Regions from separate parts of the Paucibacter sediminis genome, predicted to be linked through region 3. Evidence: predicted binding sites of a transcription regulator. Region 3 holds the regulator's gene; each other region holds the start of a gene.
The links. Region 3 encodes sigma-54, which starts transcription at its own class of promoters, with help from an activator protein. Its sites were predicted from a motif close to TGGCANGNAANCTGCTTT; they were not measured.
Positions count from the first base shown of each region.

Region 1 (3,271 bases), 390 kb from region 3:
GTGAGCTGCGGCCTTACTTGAACAGGCCCTTCACCGCCCGGCCCACGCTCTCCAGCCCCGACTCGGTGGACTTCAGCAGCTTGTCGAAGCTGATGGAGGCGCGCAGCTGCCGATTGATGGCCTGGGCGATCACCTGGCCCAGTTCGTCGGCCGTCAGCCCGCCCTGGGCCTTGCCGATGTCGCGCAGGCTGATGTCGGGCAGGGCGATGGAGACGGTGTTGCCCTGCAGGAAGCCGGCGCTCACCTGGGCACGCGCCTTGCGCAGCGCAAAGCTCTCGACGATGAAGCGTTTGCCTGGCTTGCCATCCCTGGCGGGCGCGCCGCCGCTCGCACCCAGCTGCTGCGCGATATTCGCCTGCAGCGCATCGAAGTTGGTGCGGCCGCCGGCCTTCTCGTAGATCAAGTCGGGGGCGATCAGCTCGATCTGCCGTATCAGCACCACCTCGCGGGTCAGCGAGGCCAGGTCCACGGCGATCGCGATCTGCTCGACGCGCAGCGCGTGGGCGGTCTTGAAGCCGGCCGGGTTGCCGATGCTGAGCTCCCGCAACACCCCCAGGCCGTCGCCGGCGCTGAGCTTGACGGCGCCCAGCCGCACCGGCGCCTGCGTCATCTGGCTGCCATAGCCGACGATGGCGTCGCGCACCAGGCGGTCGAGATTGCCGCGCAGCCAGAACAGGCCGGCGGCGCCGAGGGCCAGCAGCAAGCACAGGGCGACCAGGGCCAGGGAGCGCGGTTTCATGGTGCGGAGTTCGTCGTCGGGAGCAGGGAGGGAGGCCGATTGTCCGGCAGCGCGGCATGGAAGTTGCGTGAGCGCAGCCCCACATGTCGCTGCCCACGCCGCCATCGCCGCACCCCGATCCCCGCGCCGCCACCCCCGGCCTGCGCGTGCTGCTGATCGACGACGGCGCCAACCGCGTGCAGCTGATCCGCGAGGAGCTCACGCGCCAGGGCTGCGAGGTGGTGGGCGTGATCGAGCAGGCCACCCTGATCCATGACTGCGTGCTGCGCCTCAAGCCCGATGTGGTGATCGTCGACAGCGAATCGCCCACGCGCGACACGGTGGAAAACCTGGCGGCCCTGCACGAACGCATGCCAAGGCCCGTGGTGGTGTTCTCCGAGGATGCCAGCGACGACCCGATGCGCCGCGCCCTCAAGGCCGGTGTGAGCGCCTATGTGGTGGCGGGCCTGCAGGCCGAGCGCCTGGCGCCGGTGCTGCAGGTGGCGATCGCGCGCTTCGAGCAAGACCTGGCCCTGCGCCAGGAGCTGGGCCGCGCCCAGGCCCAGCTGGCCGGCCGCAAGAGCGTGGAGCGGGCCAAGGGCATCCTGATGCAGGAGCTGGGCCTGGACGAAGACGCGGCCTACAAGCGCCTGCGCCGCCTGGCCATGGACCGCGGCGAGCCGCTGGCCGAGGTGGCCGACCGCATCATCGAGGCGCAGGCCCTGCTGCGTCCGCACCAAATCGGGGTGCGCGGCGGCTGATTCCGCCTTGCAAGCGTGCATGGCGGCGCCGGCGCAAGGCAGCAAGGGCTGGCACGGCTCCTGCTAAACAAGGTTGAGGCCGCAACGGCGCGGGCTCAGCTGAAATCTGGACAAAGGCGTCCGACCCCTGGTGCTTGCCCCTGCAAGCGCTGGATGGTCGTGGCGCCTTTTTGTTTTTCCGTGGCCTTGTTTGGAGATGTCAATGAGCGAGAAGCGCAAGGAGGGTTTGATGAGCGAAGACCGTCGCAAGCTGCTGGCCGGCGCCGCCGGTGCTGCCGTGGGTGCGCTGCACCCCACGGTCTGGGCCGCCGGCTCCGACAAGCCCGAGAAGGAGGAGGTGCGCATCGGCTTCATCCCGCTGACCGATTGCGCCAGCGTGGTGATGGCCGCGGTGCTGGGCTTCGACAAGAAGTACGGCATCAAGATCATCCCCACCAAGGAGGCCTCCTGGGCCGGCGTGCGCGACAAGCTGGTGAACGGCGAACTCGACATGGCCCATGTGCTCTACGGCCTGATCTATGGCGTGCATCTGGGCATTGCCGGCCCCAAGAAGGACATGGCCGTGCTGATGACGCTCAACAACAATGGCCAGGCCATCACGCTGTCGAAGAAGCTGGCCGACAAGGGTGCCATCGATGGCGCCTCGCTGGCCAAGCTGATGGCGGCCGAGAAGCGCGAGTACACCTTTGCGCAGACCTTCCCCACCGGCACGCATGCGATGTGGCTCAACTACTGGCTGGCCGCACATGGCGTGAACCCGGTCAGGGACGCCAAGGTCATCACCGTGCCCCCGCCGCAAATGGTGGCGAACATGCGCGTCGGCAATATGGACGGCTACTGCGTCGGCGAGCCCTGGAACCACCGCGCCATCATGGACGGCATCGGCATCACCGCGGTGACGACCCAGGACGTCTGGAAGGACCATCCCGAAAAGGTGCTGGGCACGACGGGCGAGTTCGCCAAGAAGTACCCCAACACCGCGCGCGCCGTCATCATGGCCGTGCTGGAGGCGGGCCGCTGGATCGATGCCGGCCTGCAGAACAAGCTCAAGATGGCCGACGTGATTGCCGACAAGGCCTATGTCAACACCGGCGTCGATGCGATCAACCAGCGCATCCTGGGCCGTTACCAGAACGGCCTGGGCAAGACCTGGGACGACCCCAACCACATGAAGTTCTTCAACGACGGGGCGGTGACCTTTCCCTACCTCAGCGACGGCATGTGGTTCCTCACCCAGCACAAGCGCTGGGGCCTGCTGAAGGAGCATCCCGACTACCTGGGCGTGGCCAGGCAGATCAACCAGATCGAGCTCTACAAGCAGGCGGCGGCGCAGCTGAACATCAGCGTGCCCAAGGAGCCGATGCGCAGCAGCAAGTTCATCGACGGCCTGGTGTGGGATGGCAAGGACCCTGCCAAGTACGCCGATGCCTTCAAAGTCAAAGCCTGAGGAGGGCGCCATGGTCTCCGCTGTCTTTCATGATCCGCTCGCGGCCACCCGCGAGGACGCCGCGCCGGCCAAGCCGGTGGCCAGGGCGCCGCTCCCCGCCCGGCCCGCCAGGCCGCCCTTCGACTGGCGCGCCCTCTGGATGCGCGTGCTGCCGCCGGTGCTGGGCCTGGCCCTGCTGGTGGGGGTGTGGGGCTTGCTGACGCAAAAAGGCGGCAGCTTTCCCACCCCGGCCCTCACCTTCGATGCCGCCCTCAAGCTGTTTGCCGACCCGTTCTACCGCAACGGCCCGAACGATCAGGGCATAGGCTGGAACATCCTGGCCTCGCTGCAGCGCGTGGGCCTGGG
Region 1 is NZ_CP116346.1:813,695-816,965, reverse strand. Features, by position in the region: gene PFX98_RS03755 (c-type cytochrome) at 1-4, shown strand, start outside; gene PFX98_RS03750 (AsmA family protein) at 14-739, opposite strand; gene PFX98_RS03745 (ANTAR domain-containing response regulator) at 823-1,479, shown strand; gene PFX98_RS03740 (CmpA/NrtA family ABC transporter substrate-binding protein) at 1,709-2,926, shown strand; gene ntrB (nitrate ABC transporter permease) at 2,937-3,271, shown strand, end outside.
Region 1: PFX98_RS03740 (CmpA/NrtA family ABC transporter substrate-binding protein) is a predicted target of sigma-54. The motif match lies at 1,529-1,546, and genes of this name have one in related genera.

Region 2 (3,271 bases), 1.3 Mb from region 3:
CACCCGCCGCCATCTGGGCCTTTGGCGTGCTGACGATTGCGCTCGCGCCCTTTCTGGTGCTGATCTCGGTGTGGCTCTACACCCTGGTGTTCGCCTTCACCTCGCTGTGGTTCGCGCATTACGCGCTGGCCGCCTTGCATGAGCTGCGCCAGGCCGCCGCCGGGCCGGTGGTGGAGGTGCTCGATCCCTTGCCCGAGCAGGCCCGGACCACGGCCGCGCCGCCGTTGCTGCCATGAACATCGGCCTCATCATCATTGGTGACGAGATCCTCTCGGGCAAACGCCAGGACAAGCACCTGGCCAAGGTGATCGAGTTGCTGGCCGCCCGCGGCCTCACGCTCAGCTGGGCCCAGTACCTGGGCGACGAGCGCGCGCGCCTCACGGCCGAGCTCGCGCGCGCCTTTGCCAGCGGCGACCTGGTGTTCAGCTGCGGCGGCATCGGCGCCACGCCCGACGATCACACCCGCCAGGCCGCCGCCGCGGCGCTGGGGCAAGACCTGACCCTGCACCCGCAGGCCAAGGCCCTGATCTGGCAGCGCGTGCAGCAGATCGCGGCGGAGCAGGGCAGCGAGATCGCGATCGATTCGCCGGATGCGCAACGCCGCTTCCAGATGGGCGAGTTCCCGGCGGGCGCGGGCATCATCCCCAATCCCTACAACCAGATTCCGGGCTTCTTCGTCGGCACGGTCTACTTCGTGCCGGGCTTCCCGGTGATGGCCCATCCGATGATCGAGTGGGTGCTGGACCAGCGCCATGCCGATCTGCACCGGGCGCTGGGTACGCGCGAGAAGTCGCTGATCGTGCTGGGGGCACTGGAGGCCACGCTGGCGCCGCTGATGGAACGCATCGAGGCCGACTTCCCCGGCATCAAGGTCTTCAGCCTGCCCAGCGTCGACCATCCGCAATGGGGCCGCCATATCGAGCTGGGCGTGAAGGGCGACGCAGATCGCCTGGAGCCGGCCTATGCGGCGCTCAAGCAGGGGCTGTCCCAATATGGTGCGCGCATTGGCACCGAGTTGGTGCGATAAGAGCCCGACCGCGGCACTTGATTGGTGCGCGGTTCGGTGACCGCCCCGGCGGCGTCATGGTGACGCAAGCCCCACAAGCGCATAATCCGCGGGCCAGCGGGCATGCACCGCGCTGGCGCTCGGGCTGCGCCGGCTGGTCTCAAGTTGGCACGCAACCTGCTTACTTAAACGGTGCATGAGTCGGGCCCCGTGCATCCGCATGGACCCAGACCCCCGCCGAATTCTCAGATCCGATCTACCCCCGTTCCGCTAGGAGTGATTGATGGCCAAGACCGTCGCCGACGTGATGAAGATGGTGAAGGAAAACGAAGTCAAGTTCGTCGACTTCCGCTTCACCGATACCCGTGGCAAAGAGCAGCACGTTTCCGTGCCCGTGTCGCATTTCGACGAGGACAAGTTCTCCTCCGGTCATGCCTTTGACGGTTCGTCGATCGCTGGCTGGAAGGGCATCGAAGCCTCCGACATGCTGCTGATGCCGGATCCCGATACCGCCAATATCGACCCCTTCTTCGAAGAGCCGACCCTGATCCTGTCCTGCGACGTGGTCGACCCGGCCGACGGCAAGGCCTATGAGCGCGATCCGCGTTCGCTGGCCAAGCGCGCCGAAGCCTATCTGAAGGCCTCCGGCCTGGGCGACACCGCCTACTTCGGCCCCGAGCCCGAGTTCTTCATCTTCGACTCGATCCGCTGGGGCAATGACATGTCCGGCTGCTTCTTCAAGATCGAATCCGAAGAAGCCGCGTGGAACACCGGCAAGGAATACGAGCACGGCAACAGCGGCTACCGTCCCACCGTCAAGGGCGGCTATTTCCCCGTGCCCCCGGTCGACGCCGGCCAGGACATGCGCTCGGAAATGTGCCTGATCCTGGAACAGCTGGGCATCCCGGTCGAAGTGCATCACCACGAAGTGGCGAACGCCGGCCAGATGGAAATCGGCACCAAGTTCAGCACCCTGACCAAGCGCGCCGACTGGCTGCAACTGCAGAAGTACGTGATCCAGAACGTCGCCCATGCCTATGGCAAGACCGCGACCTTCATGCCCAAGCCCATCGTTGGCGACAACGGCTCCGGCATGCACGTGCACCAGTCGATCTGGAAGGACGGCAAGAACCTGTTCGCCGGTGACGGCTATGCGGGCCTCTCCGACTTCGCGCTGTACTACATCGGCGGCATCATCAAGCATGCACGCGCGCTGAACGCCATCACCAACCCCGGTACGAACTCGTACAAGCGTCTGGTGCCCGGCTTCGAAGCCCCGGTGAAGCTGGCCTACTCGGCCAAGAACCGCTCGGCCTCGATCCGCATCCCCTATGTGGCCAACCCCAAGGGCCGCCGCATCGAGGCGCGCTTCCCCGATCCTTCGGCCAACCCCTATCTGTGCTTCGCGGCACTGATGATGGCCGGTCTGGACGGCGTGGAGAACAAGATCCATCCGGGCGAAGCCGCCACCAAGGATCTGTACCACCTGCCGCCGGAAGAAGACGCGAAGATCCCGACCGTCTGCCACAGCCTGGACCAGGCGCTGGACTATCTGGACAAGGACCGTGCCTTCCTGACCAAGGGCGGCGTGTTCACCGACAGCTTCCTCGATGCCTACATCGAGCTGAAGATGCAGGAAGTGACGCGCTTCCGCATGGCCACCCACCCGGTCGAGTACGACATGTACTACTCGCTGTGATGGGAGCGCGCGGCGTGCGTGTTGAGAAGCAACACGGCGCGCCGCGGGCTGCCAGGGCAGGAGAGGGACGGCGCGAGCCGTCCTTTTTTGTTGCTGCGCCGTCATGGGCCACAATGCGAGCCTGGTTCCTTCCTCTCGACGATTCGGCCGATGCACATCCAGCGACCCAAGAAGCAAGCCCAGTTCCTGCTGCTCAGCGCCATGTTGGTGGCAGGCGGGGCGCAGGCCCAGGGCGTGGTGTACCGCTGCCCCGGGCCGCCGGTGCTCTACACCGACGCGCTCTCGGCCAAGGAGGCCCAGGAAAAGGGCTGTCGCACCATCGAGGGCACGCCCATCACGGTGCTGCAGGCGCCGGCGCGGGCCAAGCCGGCACCGTCGGCCCTACCCGCCGAGGGGGCCGCCTCGCGCGGAGGGCCTGATGCGCGCATCGACCCCAGCCAGCAGCGTGGCCGCGACAACGAGCGCCGGCGCGTGCTGGAGACCGAGCTGCGCGACAGCGAGGAGCGCCTGGCCAATCTGCAGCGCGAGTACGCGGGCGGCAACCCCGAGCGCCGCGGCGACGAGCG
Region 2 is NZ_CP116346.1:5,223,545-5,226,815, reverse strand. Features, by position in the region: gene PFX98_RS24210 (EI24 domain-containing protein) at 1-236, shown strand, start outside; gene PFX98_RS24205 (competence/damage-inducible protein A) at 233-1,027, shown strand; gene glnA (type I glutamate--ammonia ligase) at 1,290-2,705, shown strand; gene PFX98_RS24195 (hypothetical protein) at 2,856-3,271, shown strand, end outside.
Region 2: glnA (type I glutamate--ammonia ligase) is a predicted target of sigma-54. The motif match lies at 1,173-1,190, and genes of this name have one in related genera.

Region 3 (3,271 bases):
ACCGGGCTGAGCCAACAGGCTGCGTTGCATCCATGCCGGGTTCTCGGGGGCGAGGGTAAAGAGCATGCCGTCCTGGTGCGCCAATGCCACCCAGGTCTGCGCCGAGGGTTGGACGGTTTGCAGCACCAGGCCGAAGTAGTGCGGATCCAGCAGGGCGATGACCAGACCGACCGGCCGATCGCCCTGACCGAAGAGCAGGCGCGCCAGACTGATGCACTGCGCGGCCAGCGGGTCCTGCAGCGGCGGCGACACATAGAGCAGACCCGGCTGGGGATGCGCGCCTAGCGCCTGCACGGCCCGGTGCTGGCGCAGGTCCAGCTTCAGCAGGTCGACGTGCGAGCTGGCCATGATCCGGCCCTGGGCATCCAGCAGCAGCAGCGCGCGCACGCCCGGCATGGCCTGGGCCAGGGTGCGCATCAGGGGCTCGCCGTCCTGCTGCAGCTGGGCCGGCCGCCAGCCGGGCGCTTGCGAGGCCACGGTCTGCAGCGCGGCATGGGTGGCAATCAGCTGCTGCGCGACGATGCCGTCCAGGGTGCGCACCAGGCCCTCGAGCTTCTCGCCCTCGTGGCGGCGCAGCGCCTCGCGTTCATTGGCCAGCCAGCCCAGCGCGAGGGCCCAGGCCAGCGCCAGCACCAGCGCCAGCAAGGCCCAGGCGCGCCAGCGCCTCCAGGCATGGACGGCGGGCAGGTCGAGGTGGGACGGGGCGGACATCGAGGGATGCCACGGTACCCAGTCCATGGGCTTCAAAGCTTGATGTTTCTCAATCTGAGGCCGGCTACATGGCCTTGCGCAGATTGGCCGGCGCGATCTTCAGTGCTTCGCGGTATTTCGCCACGGTGCGGCGCGCCACCTGGATGCCCTGCTCCTCCAGCATGCTGGAAAGCTGGCTGTCCGAGAGCGGCTTGGCGGCATCCTCGGCGGCCACGAACTGCTTGATGAGGGCGCGCACCGCGGTGCTGGAGGCATTGCCGCCCGCCTCGGTGTTGAGCCCCGAGCCGAAGAAGTACTTGAGCTCGAAGGTGCCCCAGGGCGTGGCCATGTATTTGGCGGTGGTGACGCGCGAGATGGTGGACTCGTGCAGGCCCAGCTCGTCGGCGATCTCGCGCAGCACCAGCGGCTTCATCGCCAGCTCGCCATGCGAGAAGAAGCCCTTCTGGCGCTCCACGATGGCCTCGGAGACGCGCAGGATGGTGTCGAAGCGCTGCTGGATGTTCTTGATGAACCAGCGCGCCTCCTGCAGCTGCGTGCCCAGCGGCGAATTGCTGACGCCGCCGCGCGTCTGACGCAGCGCATGGGCGTAGAGCTCGTTGATGCGCAGCTTGGGCATCACGTCGGGGTTGAGCGTGACGCGGAAGCCGCGGCCGGACTTGCGCACGATCACGTCCGGCACCACCGCCGCCGCCTCGCTGCGCGCGAACTGGCGGCCCGGCTTGGGCTCCAGCTCGGTGATCATGCCCTGGGCCTCGCGCAGCAAGGCCTCGTCGGCGCCGGTGAGCGACATCAGGCGCTTCAGGTCGCGCTTGGCCAGCAGCTCGAGGTATTGCTTGCAGATCAGGATCGCCACCACCTGGGCCTGGCTGCGCGGCTTGGCGCGCAACTGCAGCAGTAGGCATTCGGACAGGTTGCGCGCGCCCACGCCCACCGGCTCCAGGCTCTGCAACCACTTGAGCGCGCATTTGAGCGTGTCCAGCAGATCCTCGCGCGCCTCGGCATCGGCATCGCCCGAGAGCGCCTCGGTGAGCTCTTCCAGGCTGTCTTCCAGATAGCCGTCCTCGTTGAGCGACTCGATCAGCACCATCAGCGCGGCGCGGTCGGTCTGGCTCAGCTGCATGCCGGCGAGCTGGGCGTTCAGATGCTCCTGCAGCGAGATGCCGGGGCCCTGCTGTTCGGGGCGCTCGCCATCGTCGTCGCCGCTGCCGCTGCCCGTGCCGGGTGTTTCACGGATGCCGTCGAAGTCGTCGCGCTCGGTGCCGTTCTCCCAGTCGTCGCGCTCGGTGGTGCCGAAGTCGTCGCCCTTGATCTCGGCCACCGACTCGCCCTCGCCGCTGCTCTCCGCGCTGACTTCGGCCGCCGAGTCCTCGCGCTGCAGCGGCGCCGCCGCATCCAGGCGCACCGGCGCGGCCTCGCCAAACTCCTCGTCGGTTTCCAGCAGCGGGTTGCTGGTGAGCATCTGCTCCACTTCCTGGTTCAGCTCCAGGGTGGAGAGCTGCAGCAGACGGATGGACTGCTGCAGCTGCGGCGTCAGCGACAGATGCTGGGAGAGGCGTACCTGCAGCGACGGTTTCATCGCTTACATGCGGAAGTTTTCGCCGAGATAGACCTTGCGCACGTCCGGGTTCTCGACGATCTCTTGCGGGGTGCCCTCGGCCAGCACGGCGCCCTCGCTGATGATGTAGGCGCGGTCGCAGATGCCCAGGGTCTCGCGCACATTGTGGTCGGTGATCAGGACCCCGATGCCGCGCGCCTTCAGGAAGCTGATGATGCGCTGGATCTCCAGCACCGCGATCGGGTCCACGCCGGCGAAGGGCTCGTCCAGCAGGATGAAGCGCGGCTGGGTGGCCAGGGCGCGCGCGATCTCGACGCGGCGCCGTTCGCCGCCCGAGAGCGAGGGCGCCGGGCTGTCGCGCAGCTTCTCGATGCTCAGCTCGTGCAGCAGGGTCTCCAGCGCGGCATCGATGCGGGCGCGGGGCCAGGCCTTGCCATGGTCGTCGAGCTGCAATTCCAGCACCGCGCGGATGTTTTCTTCCACCGTGAGCTTGCGGAAGATCGAGGCCTCCTGCGGCAGATAGCTCAGGCCCAGGCGCGCACGCTGGTGGATGGGCAGGCGCTGCACCGGCTGGCCGTCGATGCGGATCTCGCCAGCATCGGCGCGCACCAGGCCCACGATCATGTAGAAGCTGGTGGTCTTGCCGGCGCCATTGGGGCCCAGCAGGCCCACCACCTCGCCGCTGTGCACGTCCACATGCACGTTCTTGACGACGCGGCGCACGCCATAGGTCTTTTGCAGGCCTTCCGCCTCCAGCCGGCTGGGCGCGATGCCGGTCTCCAGCGCCGGGGTGTGCTGCGTCATGAAGGCTTGCGCGGGCTGGTCTGCAGGGTCGGGCTGGTTTGCAGCGGCAACGGGGCGGAGGCGGCAGGCGCCGCGCTGCCCTCGGCGGCGCTGGCGGCCCTGGGCATCAGCACCACGCGCACGCGGCCGCTGGGATGCGGCGAGGCCAGGCCGCCGTCGACGCTGAAGACCTCGCTGCGGTTGTCGTAGACGATCAGCGCA
Region 3 is NZ_CP116346.1:1,206,899-1,210,169, reverse strand. Features, by position in the region: gene PFX98_RS05500 (bifunctional diguanylate cyclase/phosphodiesterase) at 1-711, opposite strand, end outside; gene PFX98_RS05495 (RNA polymerase factor sigma-54) at 776-2,287, opposite strand; gene lptB (LPS export ABC transporter ATP-binding protein) at 2,291-3,070, opposite strand; gene lptA (lipopolysaccharide transport periplasmic protein LptA) at 3,067-3,271, opposite strand, start outside.